3 regions of the Nocardioides piscis genome follow, and region 1 is predicted to be linked to each of the others. Evidence: riboswitches for the same ligand, from Rfam matches in the RefSeq annotation. Region 1 holds a riboswitch; each other region holds the start of a gene.
What was found. A riboswitch is a leader RNA that binds a small molecule or an ion and turns the genes downstream of it on or off. The one in region 1 is predicted to bind cobalamin.
Positions count from the first base shown of each region.

Region 2: it holds a riboswitch for cobalamin, as region 1 does, so the genes downstream of both, G7071_RS10080 (VWA domain-containing protein) here and G7071_RS14485 (ABC transporter substrate-binding protein) in region 1, are expected to answer to the same signal.
Region 3: it holds a riboswitch for cobalamin, as region 1 does, so the genes downstream of both, G7071_RS18040 (terpene cyclase/mutase family protein) here and G7071_RS14485 (ABC transporter substrate-binding protein) in region 1, are expected to answer to the same signal.

Region 1 covers NZ_CP049866.1:2,952,595-2,958,345, forward strand. The annotation lists gene G7071_RS14480 (FecCD family ABC transporter permease) at 1-1,070, opposite strand, end outside; gene G7071_RS14485 (ABC transporter substrate-binding protein) at 1,075-2,025, opposite strand; adenosylcobalamin (AdoCbl) riboswitch at 2,075-2,223, opposite strand; gene G7071_RS14490 (aminotransferase class I/II-fold pyridoxal phosphate-dependent enzyme) at 2,235-3,155, opposite strand; gene G7071_RS14495 (histidine phosphatase family protein) at 3,194-3,769, shown strand; gene G7071_RS14500 (TerC family protein) at 3,969-4,913, shown strand; gene G7071_RS14505 (helix-turn-helix transcriptional regulator) at 4,955-5,242, shown strand; tRNA gene G7071_RS14510 (tRNA-Pro) at 5,290-5,363, opposite strand; gene G7071_RS14515 (sulfatase family protein) at 5,439-5,751, opposite strand, start outside.
Region 2 covers NZ_CP049866.1:2,043,547-2,049,297, reverse strand. The annotation lists gene G7071_RS10080 (VWA domain-containing protein) at 1-1,430, opposite strand, end outside; cobalamin riboswitch at 1,471-1,610, opposite strand; gene cbiE (precorrin-6y C5,15-methyltransferase (decarboxylating) subunit CbiE) at 1,664-2,896, shown strand; gene bluB (5,6-dimethylbenzimidazole synthase) at 2,881-3,510, opposite strand; gene cobM (precorrin-4 C(11)-methyltransferase) at 3,507-4,259, opposite strand; gene G7071_RS10060 (precorrin-2 C(20)-methyltransferase) at 4,259-5,751, opposite strand, start outside.
Region 3 covers NZ_CP049866.1:3,662,918-3,668,668, forward strand. The annotation lists gene G7071_RS18025 (ABC transporter ATP-binding protein) at 1-392, opposite strand, end outside; gene G7071_RS18030 (energy-coupling factor transporter transmembrane component T) at 389-1,486, opposite strand; gene G7071_RS18035 (hypothetical protein) at 1,483-2,400, opposite strand; gene G7071_RS18040 (terpene cyclase/mutase family protein) at 2,411-3,754, opposite strand; cobalamin riboswitch at 3,833-3,968, opposite strand; gene gatB (Asp-tRNA(Asn)/Glu-tRNA(Gln) amidotransferase subunit GatB) at 3,989-5,506, opposite strand; gene gatA (Asp-tRNA(Asn)/Glu-tRNA(Gln) amidotransferase subunit GatA) at 5,503-5,751, opposite strand, start outside.

The sequences.
Region 1 (5,751 bases):
AAGAAGGGAGCTCCCACGAACGCCGTGATCACGCCCACCGGGAGCTCAGCCGGTGCGACCAGCGTGCGTGCGCCGACGTCGACGCCGGCCAGGAAGGCACCCCCGAGCAGCCCCGAGAGCGGCAGGATCACCCGATAGCTGTGACTGGTGAGCATCCGCACCACGTGCGGCACCACCAGCCCGACGAACGCGATCAGGCCGCTGACCGACACCGCCGCAGCCGTCATCAGGGTGGCCGCGACGATCACGACCAGCCGCACTCGTGCCGGCTTGAGTCCGAGCGCCATGGCCTCGTCGTCCCCCAGGCGCAACACGTCGAGGTGTCGGGCGCAGCCGAGCAGCACCACGCCGGAGAGGACGACATAGGGGAGCAGCAGCAACACCTGGTCCCAGCCGTGGGTGGTGAGCTGCCCGAAGAGCCAGCTCAGTGCCTCTCGCGCCCTTGTCTCGTCGAGCTGCTGCAACGCATAGGTCTGGGCTGCGGAGAAGAGCGCCGCCATCGCCACGCCGGAGAGAAGCAGGGTCGCGGTCGAGGCGAACGAGCCGCGAGCGATCAGGGCTGACCCGCTGACTGCGAGCAGTGCGCCGGCGAACGCTGCTGCAGGGACTGCGCTGAAGGGCCCGAAGCTCAGGTCCAGTTCGAAGCCGAGCGCGAGCACGGCGCCGAGTCCGGCCCCCGCCGAGACCCCGAGCAGGTAGGGGTCGGCGAGCGGGTTGCGGAAGACCCCCTGGTAGGCGGCTCCGGCCATCCCGAGCGCCGCCCCGACGAGCATGCTCAGCACCATCCGCGGCAGCCGGATGGACCACAGGATCGCCTCCTGGGAGGTGGTCAGCCCTGAGTCGACCGCGACCCCGGGCAACGCGTCGAGCAGCGCCGACACCACTCCGGCCACCGGCAGCCCGGCGGCGCCCCGGGTCGCGCTGACCAGGCCCGCAACTGCGAGCACGGCCAGCGCGACCATCAGGGCAGGCAGGGACAACCGATAGGCACGATCGGCCGCACGGACGACCGTGCCGGGCGTCTCGAGCGCCGGTGACTGTGCCGGTGCCGAAGTGGTGTCGGTCAGCATGTGCTCAGCCGACTGGCGTCTTGACCGAGGCCATGGCGTCGGCGATCGACTCGATCAGCTGCGGCAGCCTCGGCCCCCAGCGTGAGGAGATGTCGGCGTCGACGGTGACGATGTTGCCGTTCCTGACGGCGCTGACGTTCTCCCATCCGGGCCGGTTCGCCACGTCGTCGGCGGTGTAGCTGACCTGGTCGGTGATCACGATCAGCTCGGGATCGGCGGCGATCACCGCCTCCTCGGTCAGCTGCGGATAACCGCTCTTCTGCTTGTCGGCCGCGTCGGCGACGTTGGTCGCACCGAGCGAGTCGTACACCGATCCGATGAAGCTGTGCGAGCTGGCGGCATAGAGCTTCTCGTCGAGCTCGTGATAGATCCGCAAGCGGTCCTGGGGAGCGGCTGCCAGCCCCTCGTCGACCTCGGCCCGCATGTCGGCCACGACCTCCGCGGTCTCGTCGACGTGACCGGTGGCCATACCGAGGGCCGCCACCCCGTCATAGCCGTCCTCGACGGTGGCCGGAGCCTCGTTGACGATGGTCGGGATGTCGAGCTTGGCCAGCGCGCCGACGATGCCGTTGGTGTCGTTGGCGATCACGACGAGGTCGGGCTCGTAGCCGGCGATGGCCTCGACGTTCGGGTCGTACGCCGACAGGTCGGTGGTCGGTGCCTCCGCCGGATAGGTCGAGTATTCGTCTGCGGCGATCACCTGGTCCCCAGCGCCGATGGCGAAGAGGATCTCGGTGGCCGAGGGGGAGAGGGAGACGATGCGCTCGGGCCGCGAGTCGAGCGTGACCTCGCCGTTGGCGGCGTCGATCGTCACCGGGAAGTCGGCGGCCGAGGCAGAAGTCGTGGCGTCCTCGGACGCACTGGAGGCCTCGGACGAGCTGGCTTGGCTGCAGCCGGTGAGGGCGAGCGAGGCGGCCAAGAACAAGGCGGCGGGCACGGGTCGGATGTGGTTCAACGTTCCTCCTGGTTGATCGAGGAGGAAGCGATCGCACGACGTCATTGCCGGACGAACCCACCCCTGTCCTCGAGGGCGATGCGGTTCACGTCGTGAAGGTCGACCGGACTTGTCCACCAGGTTCTGGTGGCTTGACCGTTGCGGGACAGTGCCGGACTCTCACCGGACTTCGTCTTCAAGACGCCGCGAAAGTTACACCCAACGAGGACTCAGGTCGCCGGGGGGTCCAGGGCGAGCGCGAGGGCACGATCGAGTCTGCCCAGCTGTTCCGGATGTGGTACGGCGATGCGCGCGACACCCGGCATGCCGAAGCTCGTGCAGTCGCGGACCAGGGCTCCGTGCGGTGCCAGGGCCTCGCGAAGCGCCGGCCGGTCGACCAGCACCCAGGGTGCTGCGCCGTGGGTCACCTCGAGGTCATAGCCACGCAGCAGCGCCACCAGGTCGTCGCGTGCGTCGCTGATCTGCGCCGACCAGCTGGGCAGGTCTGCAGACCCGAGCAGGTCCGGCAGCACCGCCAGAGAGAGGGCGCTGGTCGACCAGTGCGGCTGGTGGCGACGCACCCGGACCAGGTCGACCGGGTCCTCGACGAGCACATAGCCGAGTCGCAGTCCCGGACAGGCGAAGGTCTTGGTCAGAGAACCGACGACCAGGCCCGCACGCCCCGCAGTCCAACGGCCGGTGGCCAGCGCATGGAACGCCTCGTCCCAGATGTCGGCGTGCTCCTCGGCGCCTGCCAGCCTGCCGGTCGGGCTGTGCGGGTTGCTGCGCCACACGGGCCCGTGGTTACTGCGCGGGTGCAGGGCGAACTCCGGCTCACCGAGCACCTGCCCGCCGTACTCGGCGATGAGGAGAGCGATCGCCTCGCTGCCACCGTTGGTCAGCAGCAGCCGCGTCGGGTCAACGTCCAGCGCCTGGGCCAGGAGCCTGGTCGCCGGCCCGTCGTCGGGGTAGTGGCCGAGCGTGTTCAGGTGGCGGGTCACCAGCGCTGAGACGTCGGCGGCGAAGGGATTGAGGTTCTGCGAGAGGTCCAGCAGGTCGCTCGGGTCGAGCCCCAGCGCCCGGGCCACTGCCGGCCCGTCACCCCCGTGCGTGCCGGCGGCAGGCAGGGCACGGGTGGTGGGCTCGGGCACCCGCCGAGACTACTGACACGTGCGGCAGACTCCCGGCCGTGACTCATCTGGTCTACCTCGTCCGTCATGGCCAGTCGGAGTGGAACGTCCGGCGCTTGACCCAGGGACAGACCTCCCACCCGAGGCTCACGATGTTGGGCCGTGAGCAGGCAAGCCGCGCCGCATCGCTGATCAGCGACGACCTGGCCTGCCGACCGGTCACCCGGCTCGTCACGAGCGACCTGGTGCGCGCGGTCGAGACCGCCGAGGTCGTGGGCGACGTCCTCGGGGTGGCCCTGGCGCTCGACCCGCGCCTGCGTGAGCAGCACCTCGGCCGGCTCGAGGGACGGGGGTATGACGAGACCTGGGCGGCCGCGGAGGCGCACGACTGGGCCGATCCGACCCTCCCGGTGGCCGGTGGGGAGTCGATGATGGACGTCCACGACCGGCTTGCCGCCGTGCTGGGCGAGGTGGCCGAGGACCACGACAGCGTGACGGTGCTGGTCTCGCACGGCGACGCGATCCGGTCCGCGGTCTCCCACCTCATGGGTGTGGCTCCGCACGAGGCGCCCTGGGTCGAGGTCGCCAACGGGGCCGTGGCGCGCGTGGACGGGTCGATCACCTGGCTGGGCTGACCCGCCGGCTTGACATACGAAGCGTGATTCGTGAATGATGTCTCGCACGAGGGGAGTACCCCACTCACGGCGTCATCGTCACTCCGGTCGGCCCTGCCCGGCCCGGTGCGCCGACCGCGTGGACCTGGGCACATCGTGTCCGCGCGGTGGGGGAGACCTCCATGGCCCGCTGCATGCGGGCAGATGGAGGTTCTGAGCAATGGATGTCCCCGTTTGGGCCTGGGCCGCGGTGCTTGCGGTCATCGTGGCGATGCTCGCCGTCGACTTGTTCGCACACCGCGAGGCACACGTCGTCTCGGTGAAGGAAGCGGCGATCTGGTCGGCTGTCTGGGTCAGCCTCGGTCTGGCCTTCGGTGGTGTGGTCTGGTGGACCTACGGCTCCCAAGCCGGCGGCGAATACTTCGCCGGCTACCTGATCGAGAAGTCGCTGGCAGTCGACAACGTCTTCGTGTTCGCGCTGATCTTCACCTACTTCGCGGTGCCGCGGGAATACCAGCACCGCGTCCTGTTCTACGGCGTGCTCGGCGCCCTGGTGTTCCGAGCGATCTTCATCGCGGGTGGCGTGGTGCTGATCGAGAACTTCGCCTGGATCCTCTACCTGTTCGGCGCGTTCCTGGTCTACACCGGCTGGAAGATGTTCAGCCACCGCGACGACCAGCTCGACCCCTCTCGCAACCCGGTGCTGCGGTGGGCCCGGAAGCGCATCCCGTCCACCGATGAGTACGACGGGCAGAGGTTCTGGGTCAAGCGGGCCGGCAAGTGGGTGGCCACGCCGCTGTTCTTCGTCCTGGTCATGGTCGAGACGACCGACATCATCTTCGCCGTCGACTCCATCCCCGCGATCTTCGCCGTGACCCAGGAACCGTTCCTGGTGTTCACCAGCAACGCCTTCGCCATCCTCGGCCTCCGGGCGATGTACTTCCTGCTCGCGGACCTCATCCACCGGTTCATCTACCTCAAGGCGGGCCTCGCCGCCATCCTGGTCTTCGTCGGCGTCAAGATGCTCCTGCTCGACGTCTACAAGATCCCGATCTGGCTCTCCTTGCTCGTGATCTCGACCAGCATCACCATCGCCGTCGTCGCCAGCCTGCGCGCGACGCGCGACGACCAGCCCACGCGTATCGACGAACCGGCCCGGTCGTGAGCCGGGATCATGCGAACGCCGACTCGCGTAGCTTGCTTCCTGTGAGCCAGACCGAGTGGACCTTCCTGTCCAACCACGGGCACGTGCTGGTCTCGCTCGCCATCGACCCTGAGGCGCGCATGCGAGACATCGCAGATGCGGTGGGGATCACCGAGCGAGCTGTGCAGCAGATCGTCGGTGACCTGGTGTCGCAGGGCTACGTGGCCAAGGAGAAGGTCGGTCGGCGCAACCGTTATGCCGTCAACCGAGCCGAACACTTCAGGCACGAGCTCGAGGCTGGACTCACCACGGGTGACTTCCTGGACCTCGTCGTCAGGTCCTCACGTTGAGATCGCCTCTGACCCGCGTTTCCGCAGGTCAGAGGCGATTTCTTCGGTCGGGCTGACAGGATTTGAACCTGCGACCCCTTGACCCCCAGTCAAGTGCGCTACCAAGCTGCGCTACAGCCCGAACACCCAGATGCAGACGGCGAGCCGACGCGCTGAGCGAGCGAAACCATACCCCAGCCGCGAACCGTTCCCAGCATCAGGTCGGGTCGGGCAGGAGCCCGAACGTGCGGTTGCAGGCCTCACCCTGGCAACTGAGCAGTGCACGGCGGCGCTGCTCGAGCCGCGCCCGGATCTCGTAGTAGGCCGGGTCGTCGTAGCGGTTGACCTGCTGCGCGGGATCGAGCAGGTCGTCGTAGAGAAACCCGTCCGAGCCGTTGACGCCGTAGAGGTAGCGGTCGGTGCGAACCCCGCGGTAGGCCCACCCGTCTCCGCCGTCGTCCCCGGTCTGCACGAGAGTCGTGTCCCGGAAGGGCTGGTCCTGGCCGTGCAGCGACGGCACGAACGAGGAG
Region 2 (5,751 bases), 910 kb from region 1:
GCCGGCTGCTGGCCGGCGGCCGCGAGCAGCGTCTCGACGAGGTGTAGTGAGCCGCTGTCGCCGCGGGTCGCACCGACGCGTCGACCCGTGCGTGCCAGCGCCCGGCTGCGCCGGCCGGCAGCCCCCTCCCCCAGCCCCTGGACGGTGAGCAACCTGGGGCGGTAGGCCGCTGCGGCGCCCACCACCGAGCCGGGACCCTGCTCGGGTGCGGGGGCCGGAGCAGGGCCCGGCCGCGGCAGCTCGGCGTCGGGGTCATCGGGGTCGCGCGACGGGTCGGACTCGCCCACAGGCGAGTCCGACCCGTCATCGGCGTCATCGGGCAGGCCACCCTCGGCTCCATCGTCGGTAGCCGGAGGCCGGGTCGGCTCGTCCGGTGCCCGCCCCTCGGGCGGTTCGGGCGGCAGCTCGTCGTCGCCGAGCACCTGGTCGAGCAGATCCTCGTCGAGTCCGGGGGCGTCGAACGGGTTGCGGCGCCGGCGGTGCGGAAGCGACAGGAGCGCGGCGCGACGGATGTCCTTGCGCGTCACCTCGTCGCGGCCGGCCCACGCGGCGTGCGCGACCGCGGTCCGGGCGGTGACGACGTCCGCGCGCAGACCGTCGACCTCGAAGGCCGCGCAGACCTCGGCGATCTTGAGCAGCGCGACATCGGTCAGCCGCACCTTGACGGCGCGCTCGCGCGCCGACTCGATGCGCTCGGTCAGCGACCGGTCGAGGTCGCGGTAGCGTTCGGTGAAGGCGGCCGGGTCGCCGTCGTAGGCCATCCGGCGGCGTACGACCTCAGCGCGCAGCGAGGGCTCGCGCGGCGCCGCCACCTCGACCGTCAGGCCGAACCGGTCGAGCAGCTGGGGGCGGAGCTCCCCCTCCTCGGGGTTCATGGTGCCGATGAGGACGAAGCGGGCGGCGTGCTCCACCGAGACCCCGTCGCGCTCGACGGTCACCTGGCCCATCGCCGCCGCGTCGAGCAGCAGGTCGACGAGGTGGTCGTGGAGCAGGTTGACCTCGTCGACGTACAAAATCCCGCGGTGCGCGCGAGCGAGCAGTCCGGGCTCGTACTCCACCTTGCCATGGGAGAGTGCTCGCTCCAGGTGCAGCGAGCCGAGCACGCGGTCCTCGGTGGCGCCCACCGGCAGCTCCACCAGCCGGACCGCTCGGGTGTGCACCTCCGCGTCGCCGGCGAACGGACCGTCGGGCGAGGTGGCCGCCGGGTCGTCGGGGTCGATTGAGAACCGGTCGGCGGCATAGACCTCGACCGGCGGGAGCACCGCGGCCAGAGCGCGCACGGTGGTCGACTTGGCCGTTCCCTTCTCGCCGCGCACCAGGACACCACCGATCTCGGGGGTGATCGTGGTGAGGACGAGAGCGAGGCCCATGTCGTCGAGGGCGTCGGCCTCGCAACCGAGGACGGCAGAAAATGGGTAGTGCTGTGGCATGTGAGGCTCCCGCTCGCTTCGCCATCGATCCTGTGCAATCGACATGGTCTGACGCGAGGCCGGTCTTCGGACTTGTCGGGTCCCAACTCGTTCAAGGGCCTGATTTACCGCAGCGGGCCTGTGCCGGTCTCTCACCGGCTTCCCAGATTCTCCCCGCCGACCATGGCTCACCGTTTCCGATGGACAGGCCGTTGGGGCACCTCGTGCCTGCGGTGACGATAGCGTGCTTTCTCGTGCCCGACTCGACTCCCCCACCGACGACGCCAACCGACAAGGTCGTCACGGTCGTCGGGATCGGCGCCGACGGCTGGTCGGGACTCCCCGATCCCCTCCGCGAGACCGTCCTGCAGGCTGCCGTCGTCGTGGGCGGCGAGCGCCACCTGGCATTGCTCCCCGACGTCGCCGGGCAGCGGCGACTGGCGTGGCCGGCCCCTCTGCGCGTGGGCCTGCCCGACTTCGTGGCGGACCTCGGCACATCGCCCGTGGTCGCCCTCGCGTCCGGCGACCCGCTCGTCTCCGGCATCGGCGCGACCCTGATCGAGGTCCTGGGTCGCGACCGCGTCCTCATCCATCCGGCCGTCTCGTCGGTCGCGCTGGCCCGAGCCCGGCTCGGCTGGCCCGCGGAGTCGTGCGCCGTGATCAGCCTCGTCGGTCGAGACATCGCACTGGTGCGCCGCGAGCTGGCGCCGGCACGCCGCGTCCTGGTGCTTTCGTCCGATGAGCACACACCCGCCCGGGTCGCGACCCTGCTGACGGAGGTGGGGTATGGCGGAAGCGTGCTCCACGTCCTGGGTCAACTCGGCGCCCCGGACGAGTCGCACATGAGCGGCACGGCGGCCGGCTGGTCCGCTACGTCACCTCGCCTGCACGTGCTGGCGCTCGAGCTGGCCGGCCCGTCCGTGGCCGGCTGGGCGACCGGCCTGTCCGACGACGCCTTCGAGCACGACGGCCAGCTCACCAAGCGCGACCTGCGGGCCGCCGCCCTGGCGAGGCTCGCACCGGTGCCCGGCGAGCACCTGTGGGACGTCGGCGCCGGCGCCGGCTCGATCGGCATCGAGTGGATGCGCGCCCACCCCACCTGCCGCGCGACCGCCGTCGAAGGCAACGACGAGCGCGCCGCTCGGATCGCCCGAAACGCGGCCCGGCTGGGCGTGCCCGGCCTCGCGGTGGTCACTGGGCGCGCCCCGGCCGCGCTCGACGGGCTCCGCCCGCCCGACGCGATCTTCGTCGGCGGCGGCGCCACGGCACCCGGCGTGCTCGACGCGTGCCTGGCCGCGCTGGCGCCCGGCGGCCGGTTGGTCGTGCACGGTGTCACGATCGAGACCGAGCAGCTGCTGGCACAGGCCTACTGCGAGCACGGCGGCGAGCTGACCCGGATCGCGGTAGAGACCGCGGCGCCGGTCGGCCGGTTCACCGGCTGGGCGCCGGCCCGCACGGTCACCCAGTGGGCCTACACCCGCGGCTGATATCGCTCCTCGTGCAGCACCTCGGCAAGCGGCGACCGGTGCCGCCAGCCGAACCGCTCCAGGTCCGGCACCTCGGGTAGGTGGCCGACCGCCCCGACGCACAACCAGGCCACGGGTCGGACGCGGGCCGGGAAGCCGACCAGCTCGCGCAGGAACTCCTCGCGGTAGAAGCTGACCCACCCGACGCCAAGCCCCTCGGCGGTCGCCGCGAGCCAGAGGTTCTGGATGGCGCAGACGACCGAGTAGAGCCCGGCGTCGGCGATGGCGTGGCGCCCCAGGACGTGGGACCCACCGCGGCTGGGGTCGTAGCCGACGACGACGCCGAGCCCGGACTCGACGATCCCCTCGACCTTGATCCGGGCGAAGGTCTCCGCCCGCTCACCCTCCAGTGACCCGGCGAAGACCTCGCGCTCGCGTGCCACGTGGGCGCGGAAGGCCGCAAGAGTCTGCGGAGACCGGACGAGCACGAAGTCCCACGGCTGGCTCATCCCGACGCTGGGCGCGCAGTGCGCCGCCGCCAGGACCCGCTCCAGCGCGTCCTGGTCCACCGGCTGCCCGGTGAACTCGCTGCGGGTGTCGCGCCGCCGGTTGATCACGTCGTAGAGGTCGTTCACTGCTTGCTGCTCCGCTCGCGCCCTGCGGCGTACAGGAAGGACTCGCCGCCCGGACGCGGATCGAGCGCCCGCCCGACGAGGATTACCGCGGCCATCCTCAATCCTGCCTCCTCGACCAGGTCGGCGATGGTGCCGACGGTCCCGCGCAGCACCTGCTCCCCGGGCTGGCTGGCACGGTGGACAACGGCGACCGGGCAGTCGGCGCCGTACTCGGCCTCGAGCTCGACCATCAGCTCACGTGTCCGGGTGATGGCGAGGTGCAGCACCAGGGTGGCGCCGGTCGCGGCGAACGCCGCCAGCGACTCGCCGACGGGCATAGCGGTGGACCTGGCCTGCGTGCGGGTCAGCACGACCGACTGGGAGATGAGCGGCACCGTCAGCTCCCGGCCGACGAGCGCGGCGGCCGCGGCGTAGGCCGGGACCCCGGGCGTGACGTCCCACGAGACCCCGGCAGCGTCGAGGCGCCGGGTCTGCTCGGCCAGGGCGGAGTAGACCGACAAGTCGCCCGACGCGAGGCGGACGACGTCCCGGCCCTCACGGTGGGCCTCGACGAGCCGCTCGGTGATCTGGTCGAGGTCGAGGTCCTGGGTGTCGACCAGGGCCGCGTCGGGACTGACGTGGCCGAGCACCTCGGGGTCGAGGTAGCTGCCCGGGAACAGGACCACGTCGGCGGTGGCGAGCAGCCGGGTTGCACGAACGGTCAGCAGGTCGGCGGCCCCGGGGCCGGCGCCCACGAAGTGAACGGTCATCAGGCCTCCACAAATCGGGGGGTCCAGACACCCGCGGGACTGACGCGGGTGCTCTCGGCGCCGACGATGAGCAGGCACTTCATGTCGATGCTCTCCGGGTCGAGCTCTGCGAGCGTGGTCACGGTGAGGGACTCCTCGTCCCGGCCGATGTCGCGGCCGACGACCACGACGGTCTCGGGCTTGCGGTGCTCCAGCAGCACGCGCTGCGCGGTCGCGACCTGCTCGGTGCGCGAGCGGGAGGCCGGGTTATAGATCGCGAGCACCAGGTCGGCCTCGGCGATCGCGCGCAGCCGGCGCTCGACCACCGGCCACGGCTTGAGCCGGTCGGAGAGCGAGACCACGGCGAAGTCGCCACCGATCGGGGCACCGGCCCGCGCCGCCACCGCCTGCACGGCGCTGACGCCCGGCAGGACGCGGATCGGAACGTCGGCGTACGCCGGGTCCTCGGCCGCCTCGAAGACGGCCGCGGCCATCCCGAAGACGCCCGCGTCGCCGCCCGAGACGACCGCGACCTTCTCCCCCGACCTCGCCAGGTCGAGGGCGAGCCTGGCCCGGTCAACCTCGACGGTGTTGCCCGAGGAGTGCCGGGTCAGCCCCGCACGCTGCGGTACCCGCTTGATGTACGGCCCGTAGCCGACGACGTGCGAGACCCTCGCCAGAGCCTCGCTCACTTCGGGTGTCAGCCAGGCGTCGGGGCCGGGGCCGAGACCGACGACGAGGAGCTCGGCAGCGCCGCTCGTCGCGAGAGTGAGTTCCTCGGCCACCGCCGAGGTGTGGCGCGAGCGGGACCCGTTGAGGGAGTCGCCGGTGACCACGATGAGGGAGAAGTACGGCACCGACTCGGGGTCCACCTCGGCCACGGGCAACCAGCGCTGCTCGGGCATCGACGCGCGCTCGACGTAGAGCGCGTGGTCCAGCCGACCGGCGGCCTCGAGCGCTCGGCGTACGGCGGGGAAGGTGCGGCCGAGCTTCATGATGATCGCGGCGTCGGTGTCGGCCAGGCGGCGCGCGAGCTCGGGCTCGGGCATCGTGCCCGGGAGCACCGTCAGGACGTCGGTCTGCCGGACCAGCGGGCTGGCGGCGGCGGCGGTCGCGGCCACGAACGCGGGCACGCCGGGGACGATCTCGGTCGGGAAACGCTCGGCCAGCCGATCGTGCATGTACATAAAGGAGCCGTAGAACAGGGGATCGCCCTCGGCGAGCAGGACCACATCGCGCCCGGCGTTGAGGTGGTCCGCGAGCCGGACCGCGGACTCCTCGTAGAAGTCCGCGAGCGCGCCGGCGTAGCCGCCCGGGTGGTCGGTAGCTCCGGTGGTCACGGGGTAGGTCAACTGCTCCTCGACCACGCCCGCGGGGAACAGTCCGCGAGCGATGCGGCGGGCGTTCGACTCCTTGCCGACGCCAGCGTGGAAGGCGATCACGTCGGCCCGCTCGATCAGCCGGGCGCCCTTACGGGTAATCAGTTCGGGGTCGCCGGGTCCGACGCCCACGC
Region 3 (5,751 bases), 710 kb from region 1:
TCGGCGATCCCGAGCAGGTCCAGCGTCTCCTCGACCCGTCGTCGCATCGTGTCGCCGGGCAGTCCCAGCTGCTCCATCCCGTAGGCGAGCTCCTCCTCCACCGTGTCGGTGACGAAGCCGGCGACCGGGTCCTGACCGACGTAGCCGACCACGTGGGCGCGCTCTCGCGGCGGCTGGTCGATCACGCTGACCCCGTCGAGCAGGATGTCGCCGCGCAGCGTGCCGCCGCTGAAGCGGGGGACCAGGCCGGTGAGCACTCCCAGCAGCGTCGACTTGCCGACGCCGGTGCGGCCGGAGACGAGGACGAGCTCGCCCTCCTCCAGCGTCAGGTCGACGCCACCCAGCACCGGCCGCTCGTCGTAGGTGAAGTGGATGTCGCGCAGCTCGATCACGCACCCACCTCCAGCGGAGGCGTCAACGGCTGACGTGGTGGCGGGGCGACCACGGCTGGCAGCGCCCCGACCAGGGCCCCGCCGAGCGCCAGGACGCTGAGGTAGGGCATCGCCGAGACCGAGGGATGGACGACGAAGGGCTCGCTGCCCGCCAGGCGCCACACGAGAGCGCCCACGACGATCCCGGAGGCTGCGACGACGACCTCCGCGGTGCGCCAGCGGTCGGGGCGATAGCGCGAGCGCTCGACACGGCGCCCGGCGCTCACGAGGCCGACGACCGCCACCAGGGTCCCCAGACCGAGCATCGGCCCGGCCAGCAGGCGCGGAGCGCTGTGGTCGAGGAAGGCATAGATGCCGACGCACAGGCCGCAGAGCGCCGTCAGGAGCAGGATGCCGGTGGTCCAGCGCTGGGCGAGGGTGGCGGATCCCGCCCTGCCATAGCCCCGCGCGTCCATGCCGGCCGCCAGCGCGAGCGAACGCTCGAGGGCGTCCTCGAGGACGGGGACGAGGAATCGGCGCAGCCGCCCGATCCGGCGGCTCGCGTCGCCACGCAGGGCCTGCGCCGCGCGCACCCGTCGGGCGCTGTCGGCCAGCTGGGGGAAGACGGTGACGGCGACGACCAGGGCCGTGCCGATCTCGTACAACGCGGGCGGCATCGACTTCAACAGCCGCTTGGGGTTGGCCAGCGAGTTGGCCGCACCGATGCAGATCACGATCGCGGCCAGCCGCAGACCGTCGTAGAGCCCCGCCAGGAGCGCCTCCTGGGTGACCGGGCCGAGGAGGCGGATGCCGGCGACCCAGTCGGGCAGCGGGACGGTCGGCAGGACGAGCAGCACCCGACCGTGGCTGTCTCCCCCGAACACGATCCGGAACAGGACTCGGATGACCACGATCGCCACCCCGAGGAGCAGGTAGAGCCGGAACGACCGCGCCCATGGATGGTCGGAACGCCGTGCGATCACCACCGTCGCGGCGACCCCCACGATCAGCACGAGCAGCAGCGGGTTGGTGGTGAGGGTGGCCGCGGTGGCGAGCCCGACGGCCCAGACCCACCACGCGACCGGGTGGAGGTCGCGGGCCAGCCGTGGAGTCATCGGCCGTGCGTACGGCGCCGCGCCGCCCATGCCATCGCGGCGATCGCGACCAGGAGCAGGACGAGGACGCCCAACGTCACCCAGGTCGGAGCCCTGCCTGAGGCTGCCACTGGTTCGGCCGCGCCGGCACCCTGAGCACGGGGGGCCGCCTCGGTCGATGCGGTGGAGCTCGGGGCGCCGCCCCGGGGCGAGGCGTCGGAGGTCCTCGCCGGGGGTGGCTTCGGCTTACCGCTCACGCGCGGGCGTGGTGCCGACGTCGCGACTCCGGACGCACCGTCGCGCGCCGACGGACTCGCAGCCGATGGGCTCGGCGTCGCCGAGGGCACGTCCGATGCCGTGACTGCCGGCGCCGGGCGGGTGGCCGTGGCTGTGGGTCTGGTCGTGGGGCTTCGGGTCGGCTTCGGGGCCGTGGTGCTCGGTGACGAAGTGGGGCTCGCATGCGCCGGGGCCGCGGTCGCCGGCACGCGCCGGGCGCTCCCCTGCTGCCAGGCCAGGGCGACGGCGCCGCCCTCAGGCACCCGGAGGCCGGTCGCGCCGATGGAGGCGTAGGACCAGGCACCGTTCTTCCCATCGCTCCACCACAGGGCCCAGTAGGCGTCGGCGGGCGGGGTGTTGACGCAGGGCTCGCTCGCGGGGGCTCCGTCAACCCGGCACACGAAGCCGGGCTGGCGTTGCACGTAGTCGAGCACGACCCCGACGTCGGCGAACCGGTCGGACGCCGTCTGCCCCGAACCCGCGTCGCACGCCGAGGTGAGCGCACCCCCCAGCGCACCGGGGTCGACGACCACGGTGACGCCGGTGCTCGAGCCGCAGGCGGCCGCGGCGGCCGGCTCCGCAACCGGACCGAGCGCGCACGTCGCCGCGGCCACCGAGGCGGCCGCGGCGACGAGACGCACGAGAGGTGCTCTCCTCACGGGTGGGATCTCAGTTGCTGACCGCGATGCGGGCCTTGGCCGACCCTGCGGCTGTCTTGACCTTCACCACGCGCACCTTGTTGCCGGTGGGCATCGTGAGCTTACGCGTGACCGGCTTGGTGGAGGCCTTGCCGACGATCCGCTTCGCGTCGCCCTTGACGGAGACGCAGGCGCGCTCGCCGGGATCGAGGCCCCAGACCTTGACGCGGACCTTGTCGCCGGCCTCGGCGGACGACCGCTTCAGGGTGACGCTGAGCTCATCGGTGGAAGCAGACGCCCACTGCAGGACGGCCATTCCCTGGGCGGTGGCACGACGCCACTGTGCCCGCACGTCGCCGGCCGAGATCCCGGAGTTTCGGGCAGCCTTGACGGCCTTCGCGTCATAGGCGATAGCGCCAATGTCCTTGGTCAGCGCGCTGCGGCAGCGGCTCCTGTCGACGGGCTGCTGCTTGCGGACCCAGGTCGCGGCCCTGGCGGCGGCGTCCTTGTCCTTGACCAGGCCCAGGGCCCAGCCGGACAGTCCGGTGCTGTTGGAGTTGCCGGCGAAGGAGCCGTTCTTCTTCTGCTGGCTCGCGAGCCACGCGGTCGCCTTGTCGAGGGCAGGCTTCACGGCCGGTCCCTTGGCGTCACCCTCGAGCAGGTTGACGACCGCGAGCGCGGTGGCATCGATGCTCGGCTCGGAGCCGGGCTGGCCCTCCGCGCAGCCCTGCGCGCCCGAGGTCTTGTCCTTGGTGAAGCCCTCACGGAAGAAGCCCGACGTGCACTGCTGGGCGAGGAGGAAGCCGAGCGCGTCAGCGGCGCGCTGCGACTTGGCCTCGGTGAGCGCACGGACGGCGAACGACTGGCCGAGGGTGTTGGCGTAGTCGCCGTACGACGACTTGTCCTCGATACGTCCGACGATCGGGGAGGTCGAGCTGACGCGCTCCTCCAGCCGGGTCACGAGGTTGACGCCGCCGTAGGAGGTCGGGTTGGCCCCGGTCACGCGGGCGAACGTCGCGGCCTTGGCCACCGCGCCGGCGTAGGTGCTGCCCTTGTCGCCGAAGGCGTCGCCGGAGATGTAGTCGTTGACCACGGACTGGAACGCAGCGTTGATCGTCGCCACTGCGCCCTTCTCACCGGCCTGGTCGAGCGCGAAGCCGGAGTCGAGGGTCAGGCCGAAGTCGGTGTAGCCGCCGGCGTCCATGAGACCGTCGATTAGCTCGTCCTCGAGCCACGAGCCGGCAACGGTGATGGCTGTGTCGTCGGTCTTGGCGGGCGTGGTCGGCTCGGCCGCGGCCGGCTGAGCGAGCGTGGCGAGGGCCAGGGCAGCGGTGGCCGCCAGGCCGGCACCCCGGCGCCAGGTGTGGGGGCGCATTGCGTGAGTCATGCTGTCCTTCCCGCTGTCGAGCGGGAGGCGCCGGGCGGCGACACCCGCTGTTTTCCTCGCAGCGTGGTTGTCAGTGCCTGCACGGGCGGTCCGGCTCGCGCCCCGACTAGGTCGGGACGCCTACGGTTGCGGGTCAGCGCCGGAATTGGACCGGCTTCCCCGTGGCAGGCAGATGTTGGTTTCCGTGGGCACACTAACAGCGCCGCTCTCCACCATGCTCTTTCAGGACAGCTTCTCCAGGATCAGCTCGCGCACCCGCCCGGCATCGGCCTGGCCGCGCATCTGCTTCATCACTGCTCCGATGAGCGCCCCGGCGGCTGCGACCTTGCCGTCGCGGATCTTGTCGGCCACGTCAGGGTTGGCCGCGATCGCGGCGTCCACGGCCTCGCTCAGCGCGCCCTCGTCGGAGACGATGGCCAAGCCGCGCTGGGCCACGATCTCCGCAGGAGTGCCCTCGCCGGCATACAACCCCTCGAAGACCTGCCGGGCGAGCTTGTCGTTGAGCGAACCGCTGTCGATCAGGGCTTGTACGGCGACGACGTCGGCCGGCGTCACACCGAGCTCGGCGATGTCGGTGTCGGTGTCGTTGGCTCGTCGGGCGAGCTCGGAGAGCCACCACTTGCGGGCCGCCTGCGGGGACGCCCCTGCCTCGATCGTCTGCTCGACCAGCCCGAACGCGCCGGCACCGATCGTGTCGCGCATCTCCAGGTCGGAGAAGCCCCACTCGGCCTGGAGCCGCGAGCGCTTCTCGGTCGGGTTCTCCGGCAGGGTGCCTCGGAGCTCCTCGACCCACTCACGGCTCGGTGCGACGGGCACGAGGTCGGGCTCTGGGAAGTAGCGGTAGTCGTCGGCGTCGGACTTCACGCGACCACTGGTGGTGACGCCGGTGTCCTCGTGCCAGTGCCGCGTCTCCTGGAGGATCGAGCCGCCGGCGTCGAGGATCGCGGCGTGCCGCTGCATCTCGTAGCGCACCGCGCGCTCGACCGAGCGCAGTGAGTTGACGTTCTTGGTCTCGGTCCGGGTCCCGAGGCCCCCGCTGCCGGCCGGGGCGAGGGACAGGTTGACGTCGGCGCGGATCGAGCCCTGGTCCATCCGGGCGTCGGAGACACCCAGCGCCACGATCAGCTCACGCAGCTGGGCGACGTAGGCCTTGGCCACGGCGGGCGCGTTGGCGCGCGTGCCCATGATCGGGCGGGTGACGATCTCGATCAGGGGGATGCCTGCGCGGTTGTAGTCGACGAGCGAGTAGTCGGCGCCGTGGATGCGTCCGGTGGAGCCACCGACGTGCAGGGACTTGCCGGTGTCCTCCTCCATGTGGGCGCGCTCGATCTCGACCCTGACGACCTCGATGCCGCCGTCCTCGGTCGGCACGTTGACGTCCATCCAGCCGTCGAAGGCGATCGGCTCGTCGTACTGCGACGTCTGGAAGTTCTTCGGCATGTCCGGATAGAAGTAGTTCTTGCGGGCGAATCGGCACCACTCGGCGATCTCGCAGTTGAGGGCGAGACCGATCCGCATCGCCGACTCGACAGCGACGCGGTTGACGACCGGCATCGCGCCGGGCAGCCCCAGGCAGGTCGGGCAGACCTGGGTGTTGGGCTCGGCGCCGAACTCGGTCGGGCAGCCGCAGAACATCTTGGAGTTGGTGTTGAGCTCGACGTGGACCTCGAGGCCCATCGCCGGGTCGAACTTCTCCAGCGACTCCTCGAACGACAGGAGGGTGTCGGTGCTGGCGGTCATCGAGGGGCTCCTTCGAGGGCGGGGGCCTGGTCGAGCAGCGGCGCGCCCCACTGCTGAGCGAGCAGGGCCTCGAGGGCCGCGCCGACGCGATAGAGGCGCTCGTCCTCGAGCGCGGGGGCCAGGATCTGGAAGCCGGCCGGCAGGCCGTCCTCGTCGGCCAGGCCGCTCGGCACCGAGATGCCGGGCACGCCCGCGAGGTTGGCGGGGATCGTGGCCAGGTCGTTGAGATACATCGCGATCGGGTC